3 regions of the Ruminococcus sp. SR1/5 genome follow, and region 3 is predicted to be linked to each of the others. Evidence: predicted binding sites of a transcription regulator. Region 3 holds the regulator's gene; each other region holds the start of a gene.
What was found. Region 3 encodes LexA, which represses DNA repair genes until DNA is damaged. Its sites were predicted from a motif close to CNAACANNTGTTNG; they were not measured.
Positions count from the first base shown of each region.

Region 1 (10,142 bases), 2.6 Mb from region 3:
ATTGGTGCGATCATGGATCTCTGCCAGGAGAGACGTGGTCAGTATGAAGGCATGGAATATATGGAAGAAACCCGTGCACTCCTGAAATACAGACTGCCGCTGAACGAGATCATTTATGATTTCTTTGATGCACTGAAGTCACGTTCCAGAGGTTATGCATCCCTGGATTACGAACTGGACGGATATGAGAGAAGTGAGCTTGTGAAGCTGGATATCCTTGTGAATAAAGAAGAAGTGGATGCTCTTTCCTTTATCGTGCATGCAGATACTGCTTACGAGCGTGGAAGAAAGATGTGTGAGAAGCTGAAAGACGAGATCCCGAGACAGCTCTTTGAGATCCCGATCCAGGCAGCTATCGGAAGCAAGGTCATTGCCAGAGAGACGGTAAGAGCCATGCGTAAAGACGTACTTGCCAAGTGTTACGGTGGAGATATTTCCCGTAAGAAGAAGCTTCTGGAAAAACAGAAGGAAGGTAAGAAACGTATGCGTCAGGTAGGTAACGTGGAGATCCCGCAGAAGGCATTTATGAGTGTCCTGAAGCTGGATGATAAATAGGAGATGACTTTTTGAAAAAAATATAAAAAAACTGTTTCTGGCAGCAGGACTTCTGGCTATAACAGGAGCTCTGCTTACCGGATGTGGTTCAAAGAAGAAAAATGCAGAAGAGGAAAGTGTGATCAAAATCAGTACAGCGCCGGAACCGACTGCCACTCCTGATCCGAAAACCGTAGATCCGGATGCAGTGACGAGCAATGGAAATCTGACAATGGTCAATGAGTACCTGGCAGAAAACGGCAGTGAGGCATTGGGGATCGATGGCGTGACACCAACACCGGCTGCTTCGAATGGAAGCACGGATAATGCAGATAGTGACGGTGAAGATACAAGCTCCGATGAGGATAATGATACATCAGGTAGTGGTGGAGAGGAAGGAGCCATGGATGGAGAATGAGGCGAAAAAACCGCTGGAGCTCTATATCCATATTCCGTTTTGTGTAAAAAAATGTGATTACTGTGATTTCCTTTCCGGACCTGCCGGAAAAGAGAGGCAGCGTGAATATTTCCAGGCTCTGGAAAGGGAGATTGCCGCTGTTCCGGATTTTTCGGACAGGGAGATCACCACAGTTTTTATCGGCGGAGGAACACCTTCCGTGCCGGATCCGTCTCTTGTTGGAGAGATGTTGGATCAGATCAGAAATAAGTTTTTTGTGGCCCCGGATGCTGAGATCACCATCGAAGCAAATCCGGGGACTTTATATAAAGAAAAACTTCAAATATATCTGGAACACGGAATCAACCGATTAAGTCTGGGACTTCAGTCCCCACAGAATCGGGAATTAAAGATCCTTGGAAGGATCCATACGTGGGAAGAGTTTCAGGAGAGCTTTTTTATGGCAAGGGATGCAGGCTTTTCCAACATCAATATCGATCTGATGAGTGCCATTCCGGAACAGACTTATGCAGACTGGGAAAAAAATCTCCGCACGGTGGCAGGGCTTTCGCCGGAACATATTTCCGCCTACAGTCTGATCATTGAGGAAGGCACTCCTTTCGGGGAGAGAAAGCTGAAATTGCCGGATGAGGATACGGAGTACCGTATGTATGAGAATACGGCAGGGATCCTGGAGGAATATGGGTTTCATCAGTACGAGATCTCCAATTATGCGAAAGGCGGACGGGAATGCCGTCATAATAAGGGATACTGGCAGAGGATCGATTATCTGGGACTGGGACTTGGGGCGTCTTCACTTCTGGAGCATATGCGTTTTTCCAATACTGCGGATATGAAGGAATATATTGGAAACAGTGCGTTTCCGGATAAGATCCGCCAGAATATGGAAAGCCTTACAGAGGCAGATGAGATGGCTGAGTTTATGTTTCTGGGGCTTCGGATGACAGAGGGCGTTTCAATGGAAGCGTTTGCAGAATATTTCGGAAAAAATATGGAAAACGTTTACGGAGAGGTCCTGAAAAAACATCTGGAGATCGGAATGCTGGAACAAAAAGGAGACAGGATATATCTTTCGAGAAAGGGAATCCATGTGAGCAATGGAGTGATGGCGGATTTTCTGTTGTAGAAAAATTTGTCGATTTTTTCACCTTGACGAACGGATGTTCTGGCAGTATACTGATAAAAAATCAGAAGTTTTACAGCGGAATAAGAGAGGTAGATTCTGCTGTTGAGAAGAATACCGGAGTATTTTTTATGACCGGACAGAGTAGGAGGCTTTCATGTCAGCAGAAGCAAACGATAAGAAGCGTTTTATCAGGATACGCGGAGCCAATGAGAATAATCTTAAGAATCTTAGCGTCGATATTCCCAGAGACCAGTTTGTGGTACTTACCGGACTCAGTGGCTCCGGTAAGTCATCTCTTGCATTTGATACCATTTATGCAGAGGGGCAGAGACGTTATATGGAGTCACTTTCTTCCTATGCGAGGCAGTTCCTGGGACAGATGGAGAAACCGGATGTGGAGAGTATCGAGGGCCTTCCGCCGGCAATCTCTATTGATCAGAAGTCAACGAACCGGAATCCCCGTTCTACAGTGGGTACGGTAACGGAGATCTACGATTATTTCCGACTTCTGTATGCCCGTGTGGGAATCCCGCACTGTCCCAAATGTGGAAGGGAAATCCGCAAACAGACGGTAGATCAGATGGTGGATCAGATCATGACGCTTCCGGAACGCCAGAAGATCCAGCTTCTTGCACCGGTAGTGCGGGGCCGCAAGGGAACCCATGTTAAACTTCTGGATCAGGCCAGAAGAAGCGGATATGTGAGAGTGCAGATCGACGGAAATCTCTATGAGCTTTCTGAGGAGATCAAGCTGGATAAGAATATCAAACATAACATTGAGATCGTTGTGGATCGACTTATTGTGAAACCGGGAATAGAGAAGCGTCTTTCCGATTCCATTGAAACCGTGCTGGATCTGGCGGATGGTCTGCTGGTAGTAGACACTATGGACGGGAAGCTTCTGAATTTCAGTCAGAGTTTTTCCTGTCCGGATTGCGGCATCAGCATTGATGAGATCGAACCCAGGAGCTTTTCCTTTAATAATCCGTTTGGTGCTTGCCCCCAGTGTCTGGGTCTTGGATATAAGATGGAATTTGATATCGATCTGATGATCCCGGATAAGAAACGGAGTATCAATGAAGGGGCTATCGCTGTTCTCGGATGGCAGTCCTGTACCACGCAGGGAAGCTTTTCCAGAGCGATCCTGGATGCCCTGGCAAGGGAATATGAATTTTCTCTGGATACACCTTTCTGCGAGTATCCGAAGAAGGTCCAGGATATCCTCATCCATGGTACCGGCGGTCATTCTGTGAAGGTTTATTATAAAGGACAGCGGGGAGAGGGCGTTTACGATGTGGCGTTCCCGGGACTGATCCGCAATGTGGAGCAGAGATACCGTGAAACCGGTTCCGAGGCTATGAAGCAGGAATACGAGAGCTTTATGCGGATTACTCCGTGCACCACATGTAAGGGACAGAGGCTGAAGAAGGAGTCCCTGGCAGTGACCGTGGCGGATAAGAATATTTATGAAGTGACCAATATGCCGGTACAGAAGCTGCAGGGCTTTCTCCGCAATCTGAAGCTTTCAAAGCAGCAGGAGCTTATTGGAAGACAGATCCTGAAGGAAATCCGCGCCAGGGTTGGATTTCTGGCAGAGGTTGGCCTGGAGTATCTTTCACTTGGAAGAGCTACCGGAACCCTTTCCGGCGGAGAAGCTCAGAGGATTCGTCTTGCCACACAGATCGGATCCGGGCTTGTGGGGGTTGCATATATCCTAGATGAGCCGAGTATCGGGCTTCACCAGAGAGATAATGACAAGCTTCTGGGGGCACTGATGCGTCTCCGTGATCTTGGCAACAGTCTGATCGTGGTGGAGCATGATGAAGATACCATGCGTGCTGCAGACTGTGTCATCGATATCGGCCCCGGAGCCGGAGAACATGGCGGACAACTGGTCGCAATGGGGACAGCTGAGGATCTGATGAAAAATGAGCAGTCTGTGACAGGAGCTTATTTAAGCGGAAGGCTGAAGATCCCGGTACCGGAAGTGAGGAAGGAACCAACCGGATTTCTTCATATAAAGGGTGCGGCAGAGAACAACCTGAAGCATATCGACGTAGATATTCCTCTGGGAGTGATGACCTGTATCACAGGTGTTTCCGGCTCCGGTAAGAGCTCTCTGATCAATGAAATCTTGTACAAGAGACTTGCCAGAGACCTGAACCGTGCCAGAGTGATCCCCGGGAAACATGATGACATCCTGGGTATCGATCAGCTGGATAAGGTGATCAATATCGACCAGTCCCCGATCGGAAGAACTCCTCGTTCCAATCCTGCCACATATACCGGAGTTTTTGACCAGATCCGTGATCTTTTTGCAGCCACCGCAGATGCCAAGGCAAAGGGCTACAAGAAAGGCCGTTTCAGTTTTAATGTCAAGGGCGGACGGTGCGAGGCCTGCAGCGGTGACGGAATCATCAAGATCGAGATGCATTTTCTTCCGGATGTATATGTGCCTTGCGAAGTCTGCAAGGGCAAACGTTACAATCGTGAGACTCTGGAAGTGAAGTATAAGGGCAAGAGTATTTATGATGTATTGAATATGACTGTGGAAGAAGCACTGACATTTTTTGAGAATGTACCGTCGATCAGGAGAAAGATCGAGACCTTGTATGATGTAGGGCTTTCCTATATCCGTCTGGGTCAGCCCTCCACCACTCTTTCCGGAGGAGAAGCACAGCGTATCAAGCTTGCCACAGAACTCAGCAAGCGCAGTACCGGAAAGACGATCTATATCCTGGATGAGCCTACCACAGGACTGCACTTTGCGGATGTCCACAAGCTGATCGAGATCCTGCGCCGTCTGTCTGAAGGAGGAAACACCGTTGTGGTCATTGAGCACAATCTGGATGTGATCAAGACGGCGGATCATATTATTGATATCGGACCGGAAGGCGGTGACAGAGGCGGAACGGTAATTGCCAGAGGAACTCCGGAGGAAGTAGCAGAGAATCCGGTTTCCTACACCGGTAAATATGTGAAAAAATATCTGGAACAGAAATAACCGGTAAAAGTTCTTTTCAATTTCTGTGGTTTTGTATATAATGAAGTGCGGGAACGTTCCGGCACAGACCGGAACAGAATAAGTCATAAATGCGTCAGCATATGAACGTGTATGACGCAGGCGGGAGGATTTATGCCGGCAAAGGATATTGGAATCGATCTGGGAACCAGAAACAGTCTGGTGTTTTCCACAGGCAAGGGAATCGTTTTAAGAGAGCCCTCTGTGGTTGTTTATGATAAAGATACAGAGAAGATCAGAGCAATCGGTGAGGAAGCCAGACAGATGGCAAGCCATCTGACTTCCAATATGGAAGTGATCTGGCCAATCCGAAGAGGTGTGATCGTAGATTATAATGTAATGGAAAAGATGCTGAAATATTTTATTTCACAGGCTATGGGACGGAGAGCGTTCCGGAAACCGAGAGTCAGCATCAGTGTTCCGAGTGGGATCACGGAGATTGAGCGTAAAGCAATTGAGGAAGCTGCCTATCAGTCAGGAGCCAGGGAAGTTTTTCTTGTGGACGAGCCCATCGCTGCTGCTATCGGTGCAGGTGTAGATATCACCAAGCCATTTGGTAATCTGATCGTGGATATCGGTGCAGGGACCACGGATGTTGCGGTCATATCGGTAGGGGGAGTGGTTGTTTCCGCTTCTGTGAAGGTTGCAGGAGATAATTTTGATCATGCGATCATGAATTATGTACGTGAGAAGCACAGCCTCTTTATCGGGGAAGATGCAGCGGAGAATATCAAGATCAAGATCGGAACAGCCAGTGAAGAAGCGGATCTTCGCACGATGGAGGTCAAGGGCAGAAATATCATCACAGGACTTCCGAAGGTGGCAACACTGACATCTGAGGAGATCCGGACCGCTTTGCGGGAAACGACCGGACAGATTGTGGAGACAGTCCATGGCGTTCTTGAGAAAACACCGCCAGAGCTGGCGGCAGATATCATGGACAGAGGAATCGTTCTTACAGGCGGAGGTGCCATGCTGCATGGAATGGATGCATTGATCGAGCAGAAAACAGGAGTCAGCACACTGACGGTACAGGATGCAATGCTTGTAGTGGCTGCAGGAACAGGAAAATATGCGGAAATCATGTCAAGGATGTAAACCGTTATGAGTCGTCCGGACGGCACAGGGTCAGAGAAGAGACTGCCGCAGGAAACTCATACAGATAAGGCGCTGCAGCTGCAGTGCCTTTTGCTGTTATCAGAGGTTTACAGATGGAGAAAAAATGAGTGAGACAGTTACAGGATATATAGATCATGTGATCTTCCGAAATGAAGATAATGGATATACGGTCATGGTACTGAAAGGGATGGAAGAGGAACGGGAACTGACCTGTGTGGGGACATTTCCTGCGATCACCCAGGGGGCTGCCATTGAAGCTTCCGGAAATTATACAACACATCCGGTGTATGGCAAGCAGTTTCAGATAGCCTCCTACGTAGAAAAAATGCCGGAGGATGCACTGGCCATGGAGCGTTATCTGGGTTCCGGTGCGATCAAGGGGATCGGAGCGGCACTGGCAGCCAGGATCGTACGTCGTTTCGGTGATGATACTATGCGTATTGTAGAGGAAGAGCCGGAGCGGCTGGCTGAGATCAAGGGAATCAGCGAAAAAAAGGCCATGGAGATCGCAGAACAGATGACGGAGAAAGCAGATATGCGCCGCGCTATGATCTTTCTCCAGAAATACGGGATATCACTGAATCTCGGCGCAAAGATCTATCAGAAATATGGGCAGACTGTATATGGAGTCCTGCAGGAGAATCCGTATCGCCTTGCAGAGGATATCAGTGGTGTGGGATTCCGTATCGCAGATGAGATCGCTTCCCGGATCGGGATCCATACAGATTCAGATTACAGGATAAGAAGCGGAATGTTGTATACTCTCCTACAGGCTTCAGGAGAAGGCCATATCTATCTCCCGAAGGAGGAACTTTTTTCCAGGGCATCCGGACTTTTGGGAGTAGATTCCTCCTACATGGAAAAACATCTCATGGATATGGTAGTAGACCGGAAACTGATCCTGAAAGAAACAGAAGACGGTGCAGTTGTCTATCCCACACGATATTATTATCTTGAGCTGAATTCAGCCAGAATGCTCTGTGAGCTGAACATCCTCTGCCCGGAAGATGAGGAGATGATGGAGAAACGGATCAACAGGATCGAAAAGGAGACAGGAACCCGGTTAGATGAAATGCAGAAACAGGCAGTGGCGGCAGCTGCCAGTCATGGTCTGTTCATTCTGACCGGCGGGCCGGGAACCGGAAAGACTACAACGATCAATGCGATTATCCGTTATTTTGAAGAGGAAGGCGCTGAGCTGCGGCTTGCAGCTCCCACCGGCCGTGCAGCCAAGCGAATGACAGAGGCTACCGGATACGAGGCTCAGACGATCCACAGACTTCTGGAGCTGAATGGAATGCCGGAGGAAGAGCAGGAAGGCCGTGCAGTTCATTTTGACAGGAATTCGGAGAATCCGCTGGAAGCGGATGTGATCATCATTGATGAGATGTCCATGGTAGATATCGCACTGATGCATTCATTGCTTCTTGCAGTGACAGCAGGGACCAGACTGATCCTGGTAGGTGATGAAAATCAGCTTCCCAGTGTAGGCCCGGGAAATGTTCTGAGGGATATTATCCGCAGCGGCTGTTTTCCGGTAGTAGAGTTGAAAAAGATTTTCCGCCAGGCATCTGAAAGTGATATTGTGGTGAATGCACATAAGATCAACCGGGGCGAGCAGGTGACCATCAATAACAAGAGCCGGGATTTCTTTTTTCTGAAAAGATATGACGCGGACATCATTATCCGTGTGGTGATCGCACTGATCCAGGAGAAGCTTCCGCGTTATGTAGATGCAAAGCCCTATGAGATCCAGGTGCTCACGCCTATGCGTAAGGGACTTTTAGGTGTGGAGCGGCTGAACCAGATACTTCAGAGATATCTGAACCCGCCGGATGAAAAGAAAAAGGAGAAAGAGATCGGACAGCGCCTTTTCCGTGAAGGGGATAAGGTGATGCAGGTGAAGAACAATTACCAGCTGGAGTGGGAAATCCTTGGACGATACAAGATTCCTGTGGATAAAGGTGTGGGCGTGTTTAATGGAGATACCGGTATTATGACGGAGATCAATGAATTTGCGGAAACGGCCACCGTGGAATTTGAGGATGGCAGACAGGCAGAATATTCCTTCAAACAGCTTGAGGAACTGGAACTTGCCTATGCAGTGACCATACATAAGTCCCAGGGCTCAGAATATCCGGCAGTGATCCTTCCGATCCTTTCCGGACCAAGGATGCTGATGAATCGGAATCTTCTGTATACAGCAGTGACCAGAGCCAGAAAATGTGTTACCGTAGTAGGCAGCGAGACCACTTTTGCGGAGATGATCCGTAATGAAAAACAGCAGCAGAGATACAGCTCTCTGGACAGACGGATCCGGGAGCTGGATGAATCTGAACAGAAGGAGAGCGCCATCGGGGAGAAAGGACTTTCTTGAAAAAAACAGCAGATTTTTTACTGGACATGCTTTACCCGAAAAAATGCCCGCTGTGTCATCAGATACTGAAAGAAAAAGACCGGCTGATCTGTCCGGAGTGTTCCGGAAAGGTCAGGCCTATATCCGGTCCCAGGTGTATGAAATGCGGAAGACCGGTAAAAATGGAAGAGGAATACTGTGAAGATTGCCGCAAGGGTGCCCATCATTTTACGGAGGGCAGAAGTATTTTCTGGTACGGAGAGGTCTGGAGACAGTCTCTGGTACGATTTAAGTATTACGGATGTCGGGAATATGGGGATTTTTATGCAAAGGCAATGAGCGTCTTCGGAAAAAATATCTGGAACGGTGGAAGCCTGATCTGATCGTTCCCGTTCCTCTGCATCCCAGAAAAAAAGGATGAGAGGTTTTAACCAGGCAGCATATCTGGCAGAAAGGCTCAGTGTTCTTACGGGGATCCCATGGAATGAGCATCTGGTAAAGAAGATACGAAGCACAAGATCTCAGAAAAAACTTAATGCCATACAGAGGCGTCAGAACCTGAAAAATGCATATCAGGTAACCGAAAAGATCCCGGGTTTTTCTGTACTTGTGGTGGATGATGTATACACAACAGGAAGTACGGCAGATGCCATGGCAATGTGTCTTCTTGAGGCCGGTGCAGAGAAAGTTTATTTTCTGACAATATGCGCAGGAAGGGCATGAAACAGCCGAAAAAACACTTTTCATAGGTATGGAACTATGCTACAATAAATTTGATTGCAGTTAAACAGTATAACTGTATGGAAAGCGTAATGCAGATCATATATCGGGGATTTTCCTGATAAAGAAAGCTTATGAGGAGTTATTTTTATGGTAAATGAAGAAAAAGTGAAGATCATGAACCGTCTGGCCATGTATGAGCATGGAGAAGGCAGGAAGTATCTTCCGGTGAGCAGATATTATCGAAGTGATTATATTGGACTTGCACTGATCAGAAACTTTTTTCTGGTAACGATCGGATATATATTGGGACTTGCAGGCGTTGCCGCATATTTCAGCGAATATCTTATGGATAATGTGAATAAGATTAATCTGGTCGAGGTTGGGATCTATATCATCGTCGGTTATCTGATCGTGCTTGTTGTATATTCGATACTGACCTACATCCAGTATTCTGTGAAATATTTCCGGGCAAAAAAAAGTGTCAGGGAATATTATCAGGATCTTACAAGACTGGAAAAAATCTACGGGCGGGAGGAAAAAAGAAATCCGGTCCGGAGAAATGCAGGAGGACATAGAAAATGACAGCTTTACTTGAGATCAAACAGAATATCAAAAGATTTTACGGACAATATGAAGTATATATACTGCCGGTCCTGAAGTTTGTTCTGGCATTTGCCTATTTTCTCTGGATCAACAGCAATATGGGCTACATGAAACAGCTGGATAATATTTTTGTTGTCCTGATCCTGGCGCTTGTATGTTCGATCCTTCCGGTTTCCGTGATGATGTTTATGGGATTTGCGTTGATGATCGGGCACTGTTATGCAGTCGGGATCGAAACGGC
Region 1 is NC_021014.1:3,477,696-3,487,837, reverse strand. Features, by position in the region: gene lepA (translation elongation factor 4) at 1-555, shown strand, start outside; gene CK1_RS17380 (hypothetical protein) at 674-952, shown strand; gene hemW (radical SAM family heme chaperone HemW) at 942-2,078, shown strand; gene uvrA (excinuclease ABC subunit UvrA) at 2,233-5,082, shown strand; gene CK1_RS17365 (rod shape-determining protein) at 5,215-6,198, shown strand; gene recD2 (SF1B family DNA helicase RecD2) at 6,323-8,596, shown strand; gene CK1_RS17355 (double zinc ribbon domain-containing protein) at 8,593-8,958, shown strand; gene CK1_RS17350 (ComF family protein) at 8,993-9,298, shown strand; gene CK1_RS17345 (hypothetical protein) at 9,446-9,880, shown strand; gene CK1_RS17340 (hypothetical protein) at 9,877-10,142, shown strand, end outside.
Region 1: a site for LexA is predicted at 2,106-2,119, ahead of uvrA (excinuclease ABC subunit UvrA). Genes of this name have one in related genera too.

Region 2 (10,142 bases), 2.0 Mb from region 3:
GATTTGAGAGTGGAAAAAAGAATCATACAGGTCGAAGAAAAAGTACCTGCAAAGATGCTGATACCGTTAAGTATCCAGCATATGTTCGCCATGTTCGGAGCATCCGTACTGGTGCCATTCCTTTTTGGTATCAGTCCGGCTATTGTGCTTCTGATGAATGGTGTGGGAACACTCCTTTTTATTTTCATCACAAAAGGAAAGGCACCGGCTTATTTGGGCTCCAGTTTTGCCTTCCTTTCACCGGCTCTTCTGGTGATCAGCAAGTATGGATATGAGTATGCCCTTGGTGGGTTCGTTGTTCTGGGTATTGCTGGTATGTGCGTGGCATTGATCGTCCGCCAGTGCGGAACAGATTGGATCGATATCGTGCTTCCTACAGCGGCAATGGGACCGGTAGTGGCACTGATCGGTCTGGAACTTGCGGGAAATGCAGCAAGTACGGCAGGACTTCTGGACGAGAAGGTAGATCCGAAGAATGTGATCGTATTTCTGGTCACACTTGGAGTTGCGGTATTCGGGCAGATCCTGTTCCGGGGCTTCCTTTCTGTTATTCCGATCCTGATCGCGATCATTGTGGGATATGTGGCAGCAGGTGCATGCGGGCTTCTGGATTTTACACAGGTAAGGGAAGCGGCATTTTTGGCTCTTCCCAACTTTACATCTCCGAAATTTAATTTTGAGGCCATTATGACGATCTTTCCGGCATTGCTTCTGGTAACCTCCGAGCATATCGGCCATCAGATCGTAACTGGAAAGATCGTTGGAAGAAATCTTCTGAAAGATCCGGGTCTCCACAGATCCCTGTTTGCGGATTTCTTCTCTACCACAGTTTCCGGATGCCTTGGTTCTGTGCCGACAACTACTTACGGTGAGAACATCGGTGTCATGGCAGTGACAAAGGTTTACAGTGTACAGGTGATCGGTGGTGCGGCAGTGCTTTCTATCTGCTGTTCCTTCCTTGGTAAACTGGCAGCCCTGATCAGTACCATTCCCGGTCCGGTGATCGGTGGGATTTCTTTCCTTCTTTACGGAATGATCGGAACCTCCGGCCTTCGTATGCTGGTTGACAATCACGTGGATTACAGCAAGTCCAGAAATCTGACGCTGACAAGCGTTGTCTTTGTTGTAGGTCTTTCCGGAATTGCCCTGAAGCTTGGAAATGTTGAGCTTACCGGTATGGTGCTGGCATGTGTGGTTGCCATGGCATTAAGCCTTGTATTCTATATTTTGGACAAACTGAAGCTGACCAACGATCAGTGACAGGAAATATATTGCATAAAAAGCAGATGAAGAGGGAAATCTTTTTATCTGCTTTTTTGCGTTCAGAGAGGAAAAAGAAATCATGTATGGGAAGCCTTTTGTCGGATTTTCAGAGATCCTGTCAACAAAAAAACAAAGGGATTTTCAAGTATCTTATTGACAATCATTCCGTTTTATAATACTATGTAATACAGAAAACACGAACAAAGGTTCGAATTAAAGGAAACCTGATTAGAAAGAGAATAAAGAATAGGAGATTACATAATGATCAGTGAAGAGAAGCAGAAGGCGCTGGAAGCGGCTCTTGGAAATATTGAGAAACAGTTCGGTAAAGGCTCTGTCATGAAGCTTGGAGATTCCAGTTCCCATATGCAGGTGGAGGCAGTTCCCACAGGATGCTTAAGCCTGGATATCGCCCTTGGTGTAGGTGGTGTTCCTAAGGGACGTATCGTGGAAATCTACGGACCGGAGTCCAGTGGTAAGACAACGGTAGCCTTACATATGGTCGCTGAAGTGCAGAAGAGAGGCGGAATCGCAGGATTTATCGATGCGGAGCATGCTCTTGATCCTGTTTATGCCAAGAGTATAGGTGTTGATATCGACAACCTTTATATTTCACAGCCGGATAACGGAGAGCAGGCGCTGGAGATCACAGAGACTATGGTACGTTCCGGTGCTGTGGATATCGTGATCGTGGACTCTGTTGCAGCCCTGGTCCCCAAGGCTGAGATCGAAGGAGATATGGGAGACAGCCATGTAGGTCTGCAGGCCCGTCTGATGTCACAGGCACTCCGTAAACTGACGGCTGTTATCAGCAAGTCCAACTGCGTGGTGATCTTTATCAACCAGCTTCGTGAAAAGGTTGGAGTGATGTTTGGCAATCCGGAAACTACAACCGGTGGACGTGCGCTGAAATTCTATGCATCTGTCCGTATGGATGTACGCCGTGTGGAAACATTGAAGCAGGGTGGTGAGATGGTCGGAAACCACACCCGTGTGAAAGTAGTTAAGAACAAGGTGGCTCCGCCATTTAAGCAGGCAGAGTTTGATATCATGTTCGGAACCGGTATTTCCAGAGAGGGAGATATCCTGGATCTGGCTGCAGAATGCTCCATCGTAAACAAGAGCGGAGCCTGGTATGCATATGAAGGGGATAAGATCGGACAGGGACGTGAGAATGCCAAATTATTCCTGCGAGAGCATCCGGAGATCCGCGATGAGATCGAGAAGAAGGTTCGTGTACATTATCATCTGGATCCGGCAGATGAGACAGCAGAAGCAGCAGTACAGGCAGAAGATACAGAGAAGGAAGAGTAATCCATGCTGGATCTGGAAGAACAAAACCGTGCAAGAAAGAAAGCCATGCGGCTTCTGGAACATATGGACCGCACAGAGAAAGGCCTGACGGATAAACTCCGTCAGGCTGAATTTTCACCGGAGGCAGTAGAAGATGCCATTGCTTATGTGAAGTCCTATGGGTATATCAACGATGCCCGTTATGCCAGAACCTATATCTCCTTCCGCATGGAAACCAGGAGCCGTCAGAAGATCCTCTCGGAACTTCAGTTAAAGGGTGTGGACCGTCAGACTGCCCTGGATGCCTGGAATGAGATGGAAGAGCTTATGGAACCGGACGAGCGGGAGGTATTACGCAGGACGATCGAGAAGAAATATGCGCCGGACACAGAGCTTGATGAAGGACAGATGCGAAGGCTGTATGGATATCTGGCCAGACGAGCGTTCCGGTATGAGGATATTTCCCATACCCTGGAAGAAATGAACATCCGGGTGAACCGTGATATGGAATGACTCTGCGGAGAAAAAGAGCCAGTTTATATATGCTAACCAAAATCTGCTTTTTCATGAGAAAAACTTGACATAAATGTGAAAAACAGCTAAACTTGTATTGTTGTATTTGTACAATGAAAACTAAATAAGGAGGTGCTCCTGTGGCAGGCACAATTATCGGTGTTATTGTCGCTGTGGTAGTCACGCTACTTATTGCAGTTCCTGTTACTTGCAAGGTTGCTGTTGACAAGAAAGTACGCAAGGATGCGGAAATCATAGGTACAGCAGAGGATAAGGCAAGGAATATTCTTGATGAAGCATTGAAAGCAGCAGAGACCAAGAAACGTGAAACTTTACTTGAAGTAAAGGAAGAATCTCTGCGAACTAAAAATGAACTGGAAAGGGAAACCAAGGAACGGAGAAACGAGCTGCAGAGATACGAGAAGCGAGTTTTGTCAAAAGAGGAATCTGTTGACAAAAAAGCCAATGCAGTGGAGAAGCGTGAGCTGGAATGTACAGCGAAATTTAACGAGTTACAAGAAAAAGAAAAACGAGTAAATGAACTTGAGGAAAAAGGAGTACAGGAACTGGAACGAGTTTCAGGTCTTACCTCCGAACAGGCAAAAGAAGAATTACTGAAATCTGTAGAAGATGACGTAAAGGTGGATGTTGCAAGACTCTATAAAGAGCTTGAGAACAGAGCCAAGGAAGATGCCAATAAGAAAGCCAGGGAATATGTAGTCAATGCCATTCAGAAATGTGCAGTGGATCATGTTTCCGAGACAACGATTTCTGTGGTACAGCTTCCAAGTGATGAAATGAAGGGAAGGATCATCGGTCGTGAAGGCCGTAACATCCGTACACTTGAGACACTTACCGGTGTGGATCTGATCATTGATGATACACCGGAGGCAGTGGTACTCTCCGCATTTGATCCGATCAGGAGAGAGATCGCCAGAGTGGCTCTTGAGAAACTGATCGTGGATGGACGTATCCATCCGGCAAGAATTGAAGAGATGGTAGAGAAAGCCCAGAAAGAAGTGGAAGCACAGATCCGGGAAGACGGTGAGAATGCTGCCATGGATGTAGGGGTACATGGAATCCATCCGGAACTTCTGAAGCTTCTTGGACGTATGAAATTCCGTTCAAGCTATGGACAGAATGCTCTGAGACATTCAATTGAGGTTGCACAGCTTTCCGGACTTCTTGCAGGAGAAGTTGGTGTGGATGTGCGTATGGCCAAGCGTGCCGGACTTCTTCATGACATTGGTAAATCCATTGACCATGAGGTAGAAGGTTCTCATATTCAGATCGGTGTGGATCTCTGCAAGAAATACAAGGAGTCCCCGATCGTTATCAACACGGTTGCGTCTCATCATGGTGATGTGGAGCCGGAATCTCTGATCGCGTGTATTGTACAGGCTGCTGATGCAATTTCCGCAGCAAGACCTGGAGCAAGACGTGAGACCCTGGAAACCTATACCAATCGTCTGAAACAGCTTGAGGATATCACCAATGAATTCAAGGGTGTAGAGAAATCTTTTGCTATTCAGGCAGGAAGAGAAATTCGTGTTATGGTCGTGCCGGATCATGTAAGTGATGCAGATATGGTTCTCCTTGCAAGAGATATTGCAAAGCAGATCGAGGCAGAGCTTGAGTATCCTGGACAGATCAAAGTTAATGTGATCCGTGAAAGCAGAGCGGTTGACTACGCAAAATAAGCTTTCAATGGAAGAAAGTTCTGGAAATACCAAAGGCCGGACAGCTTTTTAGCTGGCCGGCCTTTTTTTGTCATGCGGAAAAACGGTCATATTACTGGAAAAACAGGCGTAAACTGGTACAGGGTGAGTAAATGGAGAGTAAGACAGAGAACCGGAAGTGGAAAAATGCCGGACGTTTTCCGGCGGAGCTTCTTTTTATGACCGGAGTTTTTGCGGGAAATGTGTTGCCGAATCTGATCTGGAAAATGGAGTGGAAGCAGAAAACCCTGGCTTCTTTTTATCTGATCCGCAGCTTTGCAGGAAAAGATATTTCCGGCGGAGCTTATTTCCTGGAAGTGCTGCGACGAAGAGGAGGTTTTTTCTTCTGTTGTTTTTATGCGGATTTACAATATTCGGAGTGCCTTTGACGGTCGCATATATGCTGTTTTTGGGAATGGAGACAGGAATGATCCTGGCATTATCGGTTCTGGAATTTGGTATTTATGGCGGTGTGGCCGGCGCTGGACTTCTGATGCCGCAGTATCTGGTCTATATTCCGGCGTATTTTTATCTTGCAGGTATCGTATACAGACAATCGTATGGGATCTGGAAAAATTATGGACTTGTGCCGCAGAAAACAGGGGCTTATTTTCGGCAGGGGATCACAGTTTTTCTGCTGTATACAGGAGGAATCCTCGCAGAAAGTTTTCTGAATCCCTGGATCGTAGAAAAAGTTATAAAGGGCCTGAAATTTTTTTGAGGAAAATTTCCACAATATCTAGTGATGGTTTCCATAAAATCTGCGATATTTGGTGGTTTGTGCCGGAAAGTGTTGAAATTGTGCGGTTTTACGATGAAAAACTGTTTGATTTTATGTAAAATTCACAGTATAATTCAGTCATAAACGAGTATGATTTTAGAGAAACGGGATGCAGAGAAATGGATATAGAGATACGGGAATTTATTACATATTTACATAATAGAAAAAGGACGTCACATAATACAGAAGTATCTTACCAGAGAGACCTGAAGAAGATGGCAGTGTATTTTGCAGATCGTGGGATCTATGATATCCGAGATGTAGGAGAACTGGAGCTGGAAGGCTATCTCAGCTATATGGAGAGAGGACAGTTCGCTTCCTCAACGATCTCCAGAAATGTAGCATCTATCCGTGCCTTGTTTCAGTATCTTTATCAGGAGAACAGGATCGAGAGGGATCCGTCTCTGGAACTGAAGCCGCCCAAGGTTGAGAAGCGGATGCCGGAGATCCTTACTGTGGATGAGGTAGACCGCCTTTTGAAACAGCCGGATCTGAATACACCGAAGGGAATCCGGGACAGTGCCATGCTGGAGCTTTTGTATGCTACAGGAATGCGTGTCAGTGAACTTTTGCGGCTGAATCTGGAGGATCTCAATCTGCGGCTTGGTTATGTAGTCTGTCACGATGAGGATAAGGAACGGGTGATCCCGATAGGAAATGTATGCAAAACAGCCATGGAGAAATATCTGAAGGAAGCCCGTGGAAAATTTGTGAAAGAAAATGAGACGGAGAGTCTTTTTACCAACTGTTCAGGAAAATCCATGAGCAGACAGGGCTTCTGGAAGGTTCTGAAGGGATATGCAGAGGAAGCCGGGATCCAGCATGATATCACGCCGCATACACTGAGACATTCTTTTGCCGCACATATGCTGCAGAATGGAGCGGACGTGAAGAGTGTGCAGGAAATGCTTGGACATTCGGATATTTCCACCACACAGGTCTATCTGAACTTTGGCGTTGCGAAAATGCGAGACGTATATATGAAAGCACATCCGAGGCATTGATCTGTAAGAAATAATATAAAAAACGCGTGCAAAAAAGAACCGGCAGCTTCCAAAATGGAAGAATGCCGGTTCTTTTTTTGAACATAAAGTGTAAAAGGATCACAAATATCCGTTTCCTGAACTGCAGATCAGACAGATCTTAGCAATTTTCAGCAATCGTGTAAAGCAGCTTCTCAGACTCATCCCAACCAAGGCAGGCATCTGTGATGGATTTTCCGTAGATGTGATCTCCACCGATCTTCTGGTTGCCTGGCTCGATATAGCTCTCGATCATGAGACCCTTTACCATGGAGTGAAGCTCAGGATCTACCTGACGGCTGTGAAGAACCTCACTTGCGATACGAACCTGCTGCTCGTAATGCTTGTTGGAGTTGGAGTGGTTGGTATCCACGATCACTGCCGGGTTGGCAAGGTTCTTTGCATGGTATTTGTCATAGAGAAGACGAAGATCCTCGTAATGGTAGTTTGGGATTGCTTCCCCATGCTTGTTTACCGCACCGCGAAGGATTGCGTGAGAGAGTGGGTTGCCGGTGGTCTCAACCTCCCAGCTTCTGTAAATAAAACGATGAGCGCCCTGTGCTGCAACAATGGAGTTCAGCATAACGCTGTAGTCACCACTGGTAGGGTTCTTCATACCAGCCGGAACATCCATGCCGCTGACAGTCAGTCTGTGCTGCTGATCTTCAACAGAACGTGCGCCTACAGCAACGTAGGAAAGCAGATCAGAGAGATAACGGTAGTTCTCCGGGTAAAGCATCTCATCTGCACAGGTGAAGCCACTTTCGCGGATAGCACGCATGTGCATCTTGCGGATCGCGATCAGTCCGGCAAGAAGGTTCGGTTTTTTCTCAGGATCCGGCTGATGGACCATTCCCTTGTATCCTTCACCGGTCGTACGTGGTTTGTTTGTGTAAACACGCGGGATGATCAGGACTTTATCCTCGATCTTTTCCTGAACTTTGCGAAGTCTTAAAAGATAATCGCATACGGCATCTTCGTTATCTGCAGAACATGGTCCGATGATAGCGAGGAATTTATCGGATTTTCCGGTGAAAACGTCGCGAATCTCAGCATCGCGTTTCTCCTTGAGCGCCTGAAGTTCAGCATCGAGCGGATACTGATTGCGGATTTCCTCAGGAGTTGGCAGTTTTTTTATGAATTCAAAACTCATAGTACTTTATTCCTCCATAACTATAGACATTTCGATTATTTATTATAAACGATTATTGGCCGATTGTCGATAGGGAAATTTTAGCGCTTTCACGTGTAGAAGAGTAAGCAGCAGCTCACCCAGAAAAATTCCGTAAAAATAGCCTCGGATCCCTGTTGCCGGAATTATAAAAACAACGGAGAAAATACGGATGAGAATGCCGGCAATACTGTGGATCAGACAGAGCCCCGGTTTTCCAAGTCCCTGCAGGATGCTGGTGAGCATGGTGTTTGTATAAAGAAAAGGACAGATAAAAGACAGATACCGTATGTAGGTTCCGGCAGTCTGGCTGTGAAAAAGCAATGTTCCGAGGAATGGGCCAAAAAGAAAGAATCCGCTTCCGCATAGAAATCCCAGGAACATGCACAGAAAAAAGGTCTGATCTGTGACACGGCGGATCTGCTTCTGCTCTCCCAGTGCATCAAGCTGTGCGATGGAAGGCATCAGCATCACAGCGGCGGAAGAGGTAAGTGTGGAAGGAAACAGGAGCAGGGGCAGTGCCATTCCTGTAAAGATCCCATAGATCTTCAGTGAGTCTGAGGCTGTCATGCCGGAACGCAGAAGCATCTGTGGGATCAGGACCGCTTCTATGCTGCCGAGAAGTGTCAGAAGGATCCTGTTCAGGGAAATGGGAAAAGACAGTGTGAAAAGGTCCTTTATCAGCGGAAAGATCCTGACGGGAGTCTTTTCGTGTACAGGGTGATTTCCGAAATGAAAGGAAACTACCAGCAGCGACACCAGCGAAGCGGCAGTCTCTCCGGCAAGGGAACCTCCCGCTGCGATCAATGCAGTGATCGGACGTCCTTCGGAAAGAAAGATCAGATACAGGATATAGGTAGTGCCGATCCGTGCAGACTGCTCCGAAAGCTGCACGGCTGCCGGAACAGAGGCTTTTTTCCGGGCATAATAATAGCTGTCAATGCAGGAATGAATGGCACAGAGAGGAATACTGACAGCTGTTATGCGAAGAAGACCGGCAGTCTGCGGTGTTTTCAGAATTGCGGAAGCAAAAAAATATGCGTGCTGAAAAAGCAGAAAACCGGCTGCAGCAGAAAAAAAGACAGCCATAAGTGTTCCTGTGACCAGCGAAAAACGTGCCTCCTTTTTCTCCTGAAGGGCAAGTCTGGACGCGATTAGGCGTGAAAGGGCAGACTGGATCCCTGTATAGGATAAAGCGGCCATAAGTCCCTGGAGAGGAAGAACCAGCTGATACAAACCAAGACCTTCCGCACCAATGGCATGGGAGAGGAATATTCTATAAAAGAAACCTGCGATACGGCTGATAAGGCCTGTGCAGGCAAGAATCAGGGTTCCTTTGAGAAATATTTTTTTGACATGGATAACCTTGAGTCTTTTTTGTCAGTATATGAAGAAGTTAGTCTTGACAGAACCATATGTTTCTGATAGAGTAAACATGAAATCCGAGGAAAACACTGGGAATTGAAAAAGAGGTGAGCGGATGAAACTGTCAACAAGAGCAAAATACGGACTTAAGGCTTTGATAGACCTTGGTCTTTACAGTGAAAAAGAAGCGGTCTCGCTTCAGAGTATTGCGGGCCGTCAGAATATATCAGTCAGCTATCTGGAGCAGCTGATGGCACTTTTGAAGAAAGCGGGCCTTGTGAAGAGTGTCCGCGGCGCAGCCGGAGGATACTTTCTTGGAAGACCGGCAGAAGAGATTTCAGTGGGAGATATCCTTCGTGTCCTGGAGGGTGGCCTGGAGGCTGCAACATGTCCGGGAACAGAAGGTGACGGTGGCTGCCAGGGTTCTGATCTCTGCGTGGCTAAATTAGTGTGGAAGAGGATCAACGACAGCATCACAGATGCAGTGGATACCCTGATGCTCAGTGAGCTGATCGAAGAAAGCCGGAGAATACACGAAAAATAATTATCCTGAACAGGAGGAAAAGAAAATGGGAAAAATGATATATCTGGACAATGCGGCTACCACAAAGACCGCACCGGAAGTTGTGGAGGCTATGCTGCCGTATTTTACAGAGTTTTATGGAAATGCTTCAACCGTTTATGATTTTGCGGCAAACAGCAAGGCTGCCATCGCAAAGGCAAGACAGCAGATCGCAGATGTGATCGGAGCCAAAAAAGAGGAGATCTATTTTACAGCAGGTGGTTCCGAGTCTGATAACTGGGCTCTGAAAGCGACCTTTGAGGCATATAAAAATAAAGGAAACCATATCATCACAACAAAGATCGAGCATCATGCCATCCTTCATACCTGCGAGTACCTTGAAAAAGAGCGTGGTGCCAAGGTCACATACCTGGATGTAGATGAGAATGGTTTCATTGACCTGGATGAGCTTCAGAAAGCCATCACACCGGAGACCATCCTGATCTCTGTTATG
Region 2 is NC_021014.1:2,956,514-2,966,655, forward strand. Features, by position in the region: gene uraA (uracil permease) at 10-1,260, shown strand; gene recA (recombinase RecA) at 1,525-2,577, shown strand; gene CK1_RS14885 (regulatory protein RecX) at 2,581-3,069, shown strand; gene rny (ribonuclease Y) at 3,210-4,769, shown strand; gene CK1_RS14895 (hypothetical protein) at 4,901-5,176, shown strand; gene CK1_RS14900 (hypothetical protein) at 5,137-5,508, shown strand; gene xerD (site-specific tyrosine recombinase XerD) at 5,688-6,572, shown strand; gene CK1_RS14910 (3-deoxy-7-phosphoheptulonate synthase) at 6,712-7,743, opposite strand; gene CK1_RS14915 (polysaccharide biosynthesis protein) at 7,786-9,123, opposite strand; gene CK1_RS14920 (RrF2 family transcriptional regulator) at 9,242-9,670, shown strand; gene nifS (cysteine desulfurase NifS) at 9,696-10,142, shown strand, end outside.
Region 2: a site for LexA is predicted at 1,461-1,474, ahead of recA (recombinase RecA). Genes of this name have one in related genera too.

Region 3 (10,142 bases):
AAATTGCAGCAAGACCGCAGGTGATCGCAGCCAACAAGATTGACTGTATTTTTGATGATGGCGAAGAAAGCCCTATTGATCAACTGAAAGCAGAATTTGAGCCACAGGGTATTTCGGTTTATCCAATTTCAGCCGTTACCGGGCAGGGTGTCAGAGAACTCCTTTTCCATGTGAAAGAGCTTCTGGATAAGAGCCCGATGAAACCGGTAGTGTTTGAACAGGAATTCTTCCCGGAAGATGTTCTTGTAAATGAAAATCTTCCGTTTACTGTGGAGCGCAGCGAGGAAGATCCGGAAGTATTCCTTGTGGAAGGTCCTAAGATTGAAAAAATGCTTGGCTATACAAATCTGGATTCTGAGAAGGGATTTGCCTTCTTCCAGAAATTCCTGAAAGAGGGCGGTATCCTGGAGGAACTGGAAAAAGCCGGTATCCAGGAAGGCGATACGGTTCGTATGTATGGCTTTGATTTTGATTATTATAAATAAGAGGTATGACAATGACAAGTAAGCAGAGAGCATATTTAAAAGGCCTTGCCATGACAATGGATCCGATCCTTCAGCTTGGCAAGGGTGGTCTTACTCCTGAAAATACCGCTGCTGTTGAGGAAGCTCTTGCAGCAAGAGAGCTGATCAAGATCAGCGTTCTTCAGAACTGTCTGGAGGATCCACGTGAAATGGCACAGGTTCTTGCAGAGAGAACAAGATCTCAGGTAGTACAGGTGATCGGTAAAAAGATCGTTCTCTACAGAGAAGGTAAAAAGGACAAGAAAAAATCATTCTTCCGTAATCTCGGGAGGTTATAAATGAGCAAAGCAACAAAAAAATAGGAATCATGGGTGGTACTTTTGATCCCATTCATATGGGGCATTTGATCCTGGGAGAAAAAGCCTATGAACAGCTTGAGCTTGATAAAGTTTTGTTCATGCCCTGCGGAAATCCACCTCATAAACGGAACCGTAAGGGCAGAGCGACTGATGAACAGCGTGCGGAAATGGTCCGTCTTGCCATAGAGGATAATCCTCACTTTGAGCTGTCTCTGATCGAGATGCATGAGGAAGGCTATACGTATACTTACCGGACTCTGGAACAGCTGAATAAAGCGAATCCGGACACAGAGTATTATTTTATCATCGGTGCAGATTCGCTTTTTAATTTTGATACCTGGATGGAACCGGAACGCATTTGTCAGGAAGCAGTACTGGTAGTGGCAACCAGAGATCATACTCCATTGAAGGAACTTGATCAGCAGATGCAACTTCTGTCACAGAAGTATAACGGGAATTTTATTCGACTGGATACCATGAATATTGATGTTTCCAGTGAGCTGCTCCGTTCCTGGCATGAAAGCGGGCAGAGTCTCCGCTATTATGTTCCCAAGCCTGTGATTTCCTATATTGAGAAAAACGATATCTATAAAGGAAATGATTCAGATGGGAAAATATGATTTTATCAAGATAAAAAAGAAACTTTCCAAATATCTGGATGAGGCCAGATTTGAGCATACAATGGGGGTTATGTACACTTGTGCTGCGCTTGCCATGGTTTATGATTATGATCTGGAGGATGCACAGGCTGCAGGACTTCTTCATGACAGTGCAAAGTGTATTCCTAATAAAAAGAAACTGAAGCTGTGCAGCCAGCATGATATTCCGGTATCAGATTTTGAAAAGGATCATCCGTTTCTTCTTCATGCCAAACTGGGGGCTTATGTGGCCAGCAGTAAATATGATATTAAAGACGAAGAGATCCTGACAGCGATCACTTATCATACAACAGGAAGACCGGGAATGAGCCTTCTTGAGAAGATCGTATATATTTCAGACTATATTGAACCAATGCGTGACAAAGCTCCGAATCTTGCGAAGGTGCGAAAGATTGCTTTTGAAGATCTGGATGAGTGTATGTATGAGATTTTAAAGGATACACTGGAATATCTGGAGGAAAATCCCAAGGAAATCGACAGTACGACCAGGGATGCTTATGTTTATTATAAAGAACTCCATGACAGAAAAATGCAGGATGCAGCCAACAGACAGGAGGATTAAAATTCTATGAGTATCGAAAAAGAGATGGTCCGGATCGCCTGCAAGGCACTGGATGATAAAAAAGCAAAGGATATCAAGATCATTGATATCCATGAGGTTTCCGTGATCGCAGATTATTTTGTGATCGCAAGTGCTTCCAACCAGAATCAGGTACAGGCAATGGTTGACAATGCAGATGAAATGCTTGGCCGTGCCGGATATGAAGCAAAACAGATCGAGGGAACCAGAAACTCCAGCTGGGTCCTCATGGATTACGGTGATATGATCATCCATATCTTTGATGAGGAAAACAGACTTTTCTACGATCTTGAGAGGATCTGGAGAGACGGCAAGATTCTTGATGCGGAAGAATTTCTTGGTGAGAATGAGTAAAATTTGTTGTATTAGTTTACTGTAAAAATATTATGTGAACTAAATAAGAAGAAATCAAAAAGCAGAAGTTTTCTGTTGAAAAAGAAAAGAGAGATATCTTTGTGGGGCTGTACAGCTACCTTAAAGATATCTCTCTTTTTAGATCACATTACATTGGGTGGGATCTGTTGTTTATATTTTTATGAAAAGAAACGAAATACACCAAATACTTTGCCGAGGATCTGCAGATTACCGGTGATGATGATCGGTTCCATATTGTCGTTCTCCGGCTGAAGTCGATAATAACCATTTTCTTTGTAGAAAGTCTTAACTGTTGCAGAATCATCGATCAGAGCAACTACCATGTCGCCGTTTTCTGCTGTTGCCTGCTGCTTTACAAGAACCTGATCTCCATCAAAAATACCTGCATTGATCATACTGTCGCCTTTGACAGTCAGCATGAAACTTTGTTCATTGGGCATATATTCAGCCGGGATCGGAAAGTAAGCATCGATATTTTCCACTGCCAGGATCGGCTGTCCGGCAGCAACAGTGCCTACAAGAGGAACATTGACAACCTCGCGGCGGACCAGATTAAAATTATCATCAATGATCTCGATCGCACGGGGCTTGGTGGCATCTCTGCGGATATATCCGTTTTTTTCCAGAGCTTCCAGATGGGAGTGAACGGAAGATGTGGATTTCAGGTTTACTGCTTCACAGATTTCACGGACGGAGGGCGGAAAACCTCTGTTAAGGATCTCATTTTTCATATAATCCAGTATTTCCTGCTGCTTTTTACTGATTCTGCCATATGTCATGTGTACTTACCTCCCTGGGTTGATTTTATCTGCTGTCGACCATAATATGACAGCATCACGAAATTATATTTTGAATAGTATAACATACTTTTGAAAAAATGGCAAACGGATATTCGGAAAGTATGTTCGCACGTTTTAAAGCTTGTATTCATTTAAATAAAATGTTACAATAAAACGAACTTTAAGAGATGAACGATGTAAAGGAGGCATTCATTTGCCGGATAATAAAGTACATTCCGGAAAAACTCCGGGATTCTTAGCAAAGCTTCGTAAAATTTTTGGTCTGAACATTGGAACTGTAATGTTCGGAGCAATTTTTATCTATATGATCTTTAGTGTGATTCTTTATCTTACAGCTTCTCATATGGAATCTTATCAGGTTCCCTCCGGTCCGTTATCCATGAATGAGACATACACAGGGCTGGCGATCATGACAGAGAACGTAGTGCAGGCAGATGCGGGCGGTTACGTTACATATTACGCAAGGGAAGGTACCAAGATCAATGCCAACGGTGCTGTCTACAGCCTGAACAGTTCAAGATCTGCAGACAATGTAACCTCTCTGAGCAGAGAGGAGCTGGCGGATATACGCAGTAATATGCAAAGCTTTTCCAAAGGATTTGATCCCAGCAAATTCAACAGTGCCTATAGTTTTAAATATCAGCTCAATGGAAGCATCCTTCAGTATGCTTCAGACAGTTCGGGAGCTTCTTCTGCAAGCACGACGTCTGAAGATGGAGAGGAAGCCACAGTTACAACTATAGTTTCCAGTGATCCAAATATCCGCCGTGCGCAGACAGACGGGATCATCCTGTATTCTACAGATGGCTACGAAACCAAAACCGTTGATAATGTCACAGCTGCTGATTTTGATCAGAATTCCTATCAGGAAACGGATCTGAAAACAGATGGACAGATAAAGGCCGGAGATGATATTTATACGATCATTACAGATGAACGCTGGAGTCTTTTGATCCCTTTAAGTGAGAAGCAGGCTGCTAATCTGAAGGAGCGTACATCGATCCGCGTCAAGTTCCTGAAAGATGATCTGACGCAGACAGGAGACTTTTCAATCATGGAGATCGATGGGGCTAAATACGGTAAGATTGATTTTAATAAAGGACTGATCCGATATGCGTCAGACCGGTTTCTGGAAATAGAACTTGTCACGAACAATGTGACAGGTTTAAAGATCCCGTTATCTTCTATCGTAACGAAGGAGTTTTATGCAATACCTTCCAAATATCTTACGACGGATGATGAAACACAGCAATCCGGATTTATGCTTTCCGGCAGAAATAAAAAAGGCGACAGTACGACAACCTTTGTCAGTGCCGGTATCTATGGCCGTGATGAGATCACAGACAAAGAAACACAGGAAACAAGCTATATTTATTACGTAGACAAGAATAAATTTAAAGAAGGCGATGCTCTTGTTGAGCCGGATAGTGGAGAGAAGTTTATCATCGGAGATACAGAAGTTCTGGAGGGAGTTTTCTGTGTCAATCAGGGATATGCGGTATTCCGCCGGATCGAGATCCTGGATGAAAATGAGGAATATGCGGTTGTATCAAAGGAAACCTATAATGGGCTTGTCCGATATGACCGTATTGTGAAAAATGCAGATAAAGTAAGTGAACAGGATATACTTTACTGATTAAAGGAGGATTTATATCATGGTAGCGGAAAATTTGGCACAGGTGCAGAAAAATATTAATGAATCCTGCAATAAAATTAACAGAGATCCGAATGAAGTCACACTGATCGCAGTAAGCAAAACCAAACCGGTGGAGATGCTGAAGGAGGCTTATGATGCCGGAGCACGTGTCTTTGGAGAGAACAAAGTGCAGGAGATCGTGGATAAATATGATCAGATGCCTTCAGATGTCAAATGGCATATGATCGGACATCTTCAGCGTAATAAAGTAAAATATATTGTGGATAAAGTTGCAATGATCCATTCTGTAGATTCGCTTCGCCTGGCCGAGACGATTGAAAAAGAAGCAGCGAAAAAAGCGGTTATTGTTCCGATCCTTATAGAAGTAAATGTAGCGCAGGAAGAAAGTAAATTTGGTCTGAAACCGGAAGAAGTTTTACCGCTTATAGAACAGATCGCAGATTTTTCACACATTCGGATAAAGGGGCTCATGACAATTGCTCCCTATGTTGATAATGCAGAGGAAAATCGCGAAATTTTCCGTGAACTTAAGAAATTAAGTGTTGACATTGCTGCTAAAAACATTAATAATGTTACTATGAGTGTTCTGAGTATGGGAATGACCGGAGATTACATGGTTGCCGTGCAGGAGGGCGCTACGATGGTGCGTGTAGGCACTGGTATTTTTGGTGCAAGAAATTACGCATTATAAGACTAATAAGATTGGAGATTTAAAATGGGCGTTTTAGACAAGTTTTTAGATGCCATCAAACTGAACGACGATTATGACGATGACGAATTGTTAGATGATAGCCTTCTTGAGGATGAGGACGATTATGATGACGATTTCCTCGATGAAGATGATGATATGGAAGAGAAACCAAAGAAGAAATTTTTTGAGAAATTTTCCAAGAAAAAAAATGACGAGGAAGAGGATTTTCTGGATGATGAGCCGGAAGATGAAACGGTTAAGGCACCTGTTGCTAAGTCATCTGCAAAGACAGCTGCAGCCAAGGCCCCGGCAAGGCAGGAACGTATTTCCAGACCGGCACCTTCTTCCAAGATTACCCCAATGCGTACAAGCAAGCGTTCTTCCCAGGCTGCCAATATGGAAGTTTGTGTGATCAAGCCTACAACCATGGAGGAAGCAAGAGAAATTGCGGATACACTGGTCGATAATTCTACCGTGATCCTGAATCTTGAAGGAATCGATGTGGAGCTTGCACAGAGGATCATCGATTTTACTTCCGGTGCATGTTATTCACTTGGAGGAAGCCTTCAGCAGGTATCCAGCTATATTTTTGTACTTGGACCATATAATGTAGATATTACAGGTGATCTTCAGAATATCCTTGGCGGTTCTGTGCCGTCTGTTAGAGTGGGTTATTAACCTCATGGATAAAGAAGAACTTTTTGTTAAGAGAATCCGTGAACTGGCAAATCTGGCCTATCAGAGAGATATTACCACATTTACGGATTTTCTTAATTTAAATGAACGGAATATTTTAAACAGTCAGAATTTTCATAAGCTGGGTGTTACAGCGGAAGGTTTTGGCGGATATGAGAATGCAGAGCGTCAGATGGTAGCCTTTCACCCTGATGCTCTTGCTTTTACATGGGATTATCCCATTGATTGTATCCGGCTTGAGCCAAAAGCAGTGAAATTTTCAGAAGATCTGACACATCGGGATTATTTGGGAGCGATCCTGAATCTTGGGGTTGACAGGAGTGTTGTTGGGGATATTCTTATAGAAGATCATACTGCGAGCTTTTTCTGTCTGCGTCAGATGACAGATTTTTTCTGGAGAATCTGTGTCGTGTAAGACATACCACAGTTGTGGCGTCGAAGATAGAAGATCCGGGTGATCTTCCGAGGCCGGAACTGAAACCAGTTAGTGGAACCTGTGCGTCCGTACGCCTGGATTCTCTGATCGCACTGGCTTTTGGGACTTCCAGAAGCAGTATTGTGCATTGTATTGAAGAGGGGCTTGTTTTTGTAAATGGAAAACTGATCACATCCAATGGTTATGAGCCCAAAGAGGGAGACATCATATCCGTTCGGAAAAAGGGACGTTTTATTTATGATGGAGTATCCCGTCAGACAAAAAAAGGACGTCTTGGGGTACGGATTCTGCTTTATATCTGAACAGCTAGGAGGAAAACGCAATGACAGCATCAAAATTACTTGTAAAACGAGAAGGTGATTTTCATTATCCCATCTGTTTTGAAGAAGATTTTTCTAATCTGGCGCAGGTTATGAAGGAAGAAGGACTTGTTGACAGAAAAATCTGCATTGTAACAGATTCTAATGTGGGACCACTGTATGAAGAATCTGTAAAACAGGTTTTAAGTGAGGTAAGTTCCGATATTTCTGTGTTTACCTTTGAGGCAGGAGAAAAAACAAAAACCTTAATACCGTTTCGGCATTGTATCAGGCCCTGATCCAAAATGGTCTTGACCGAAAAAGTCTGCTTGTTGCATTAGGCGGTGGTGTGGTAGGCGACCTTACCGGATTTGGCGCGGCAACTTATCTCAGGGGGATTGACTTCATTCAGGTACCGACAACACTGCTTGCACAGGTAGACAGTAGCGTTGGCGGAAAAACCGGCGTAGATTTTCAGCAGTACAAAAACATGGTAGGAGCTTTTCACCAGCCACGTCTTGTATATATGAATCTAAGCACTCTTTCTTCGCTTCCGGCAGAACAGTTTGCCTGCGGAATGGGTGAGATTTTAAAAACAGGATTGATCTGTGATGGAGATTTTTTCCGTTATGTATGCTGTGAGCAGAAAGGAATCAAAAAGCTGGATATGGAACAGATTGCCAGAATGGTACGCAGATGCTGTGAGATCAAAGCAGGCGTTGTGGAGCGTGATCCTAAGGAACAGGGAGAGCGTGCGCTTCTTAACCTGGGACATACTGTGGGGCATGCAGTAGAAAAACTTAAGAATTTTACCCTGCTCCACGGACAGTGTGTGGGAGTCGGACTGGTAGCTGCGGCATATCTTTCCATGCAACGAGGACTTCTGACCAAAGAAGAATATCAGGAAATCTGCCAGGGATGTTCGGATTACGATCTTCCGGTGCATGTAGATGGTCTTATCCCGGAAGAAGTTCTTTCCGCAACAAAGAAAGACAAAAAAATGGAACAGGGACATATCAGGTTTATTCTGATGGATGGTATCGGAAAAAGCTTTATCGACAAAACAGTTACCGATGAAGAAATGCTTTCCTGTATTCAGGAGATAACTCTATGATCAGTCGTGTTAACCATCATCAGAAAATGTCTTTTAGTAAGTGTATGTCGGGGGACATTTTTTTGCTGATCTTACTCGTGGCTGCGGATCAGGGAGCAAAATGGCTGTCATATCTGTATCTGAAAGGACAACCATCGGTTTCGCTGATCCCCGGTGTACTTGAACTTCATTATCTCTATCCGGAAAACAGGGGAATTGCGTTTGGAATGTTTCAGGGAAGTGTACTCTTTTTTGCCATTGTGAGTGTACTGTTTCTGGGAGTGATCCTCTATGCATGGATCCGTATTCCGAAAGAGCGGTTTTATCTGCCGTTGCTCACCATTGCTACAGTACTTGCAGCTGGTGCACTGGGAAATTTTATTGATCGTTTTTTCAGAGGGTATGTGATCGATTTTATCTATTTCTCCCTGATCGATTTTCCGGTATTTAATCTTGCGGATGTTTATGTGGTTGTAAGTGGAATTTTTCTGATCCTGTTTGTATGCACGAAATACAGAGATGATGATTTTGCGTTTCTGAATATCAAACAGTGATCCGGGCAGAGATATAATGCATTTGTCTGTTCTTGTAGGAGATATAAATGGAAATATATGATTATACAGTAGAAAAAGAAGAATCAGGTATACGAATCGACCGCTATCTTGCTGAGAAAGACAGCGGTCTTTCCAGGTCTTTCCTTCAGAAACTTCTGAAAGAAGGACAGATTACCGTGGGAGAGAAGGCTGCCAAATCTAATTATAAGGTCCGTGAAAATGACAGGATCCATCTGGAGATCCCGGATTCCAGTGAGCCGGATATCGTTCCGGAGGATATTCCGTTGGATATTCTTTACGAGGATGAAGATGTACTGATCGTTAATAAGCCCAAAGGGATGGTTGTACATCCTGCAGCCGGGCATTATCAGGGAACACTGGTCAATGCAGTTATGGCACATTGTGGTGACAGCCTTTCCGGTATTAACGGAGTGATGCGGCCTGGAATTGTCCACAGAATTGATAAGGATACCACCGGGGCACTATTGGTATGCAAAAATGATATTGCTCACCGGGATCTGGCAGAACAGCTGAAATGTCACAGTATCCGTAGACGCTACCGGGCAGTTGTGCAGGGAAATCTGAAAGAGGATGAGGGAACAATAGAGGGACCTATTGGACGGCATCCGACAGATCGTAAAAAAATGGCCATCAATCATAAAAATGGTAAAGATGCAATAACACATTACAAAGTGCTGGAACGTTTTGGCGAGGCCACGTATGTGGAATGTCGTCTTGAAACAGGTCGTACCCACCAGATCCGTGTGCACATGGCCAGTATCGGACATCCGCTTCTTGGGGACACGGTGTATGGTTCATCCAGAAATCCCTATCATCTGGAGGGACAGGCACTTCATGCAATGATCCTTGGATTTGTTCATCCACGTACCGGGGAATATATGGAATTTACAGCCCCACTTCCGGAATATTTTGTTAAATTGCTGACAAAATTGCGAAAATAGCTGGAAAACTTGTGGAATATAGTGTATAATAACTATATTAAAGAGGAAGCGGAGTTAATATTTGCAAATTCGCTGAATCTGAGCAGAAAGGATGTGGCTGTTATGAGTAACAATACAACAAGTTCTATTATTACTATCGGTCGTAAATATGGCAGCGCCGGAAGACAGATTGGCCAGGAAGTTGCTAAATATTTTGGAATCAAATGTTATGATAAAGAGCTGCTGGAGCACGCAGCCAATGACAGTGGGATCTGCAAGGAGCTGTTTGAGCATCATGATGAGAAGCCAACAAACAGTTTTCTTTATTCTCTTGTAATGGATACTTATTCATTTGGGTATTCCTCAGCCGGATTTACAGACATGCCTATGAACCATAAGATTTTTCTTGCACAGTTTGAGGCAATCAAGAAGCTGGCTTCAGAAGGTCCCTGTGTAATGGTCGGCAGATGTGCGGATTATGCACTTGCAGATAATCCGGATTGTTTCAGTGTATTTGTTCATGCAAACCTTGACTGGC
Region 3 is NC_021014.1:920,868-931,009, reverse strand. Features, by position in the region: gene obgE (GTPase ObgE) at 1-485, shown strand, start outside; gene yhbY (ribosome assembly RNA-binding protein YhbY) at 497-802, shown strand; gene nadD (nicotinate-nucleotide adenylyltransferase) at 799-1,443, shown strand; gene yqeK (bis(5'-nucleosyl)-tetraphosphatase (symmetrical) YqeK) at 1,430-2,044, shown strand; gene rsfS (ribosome silencing factor) at 2,051-2,416, shown strand; gene lexA (transcriptional repressor LexA) at 2,596-3,216, opposite strand; gene CK1_RS04800 (biotin/lipoyl attachment domain-containing protein) at 3,431-4,873, shown strand; gene CK1_RS04795 (YggS family pyridoxal phosphate-dependent enzyme) at 4,893-5,585, shown strand; gene CK1_RS04790 (cell division protein SepF) at 5,610-6,263, shown strand; gene CK1_RS18030 (YlmH/Sll1252 family protein) at 6,268-6,696, shown strand; gene CK1_RS18025 (S4 domain-containing protein) at 6,711-7,019, shown strand; gene CK1_RS18020 (3-dehydroquinate synthetase) at 7,040-7,315, shown strand; gene aroB (3-dehydroquinate synthase) at 7,300-8,130, shown strand; gene lspA (signal peptidase II) at 8,193-8,663, shown strand; gene CK1_RS04770 (RluA family pseudouridine synthase) at 8,711-9,625, shown strand; gene CK1_RS04765 (cytidylate kinase-like family protein) at 9,728-10,142, shown strand, end outside.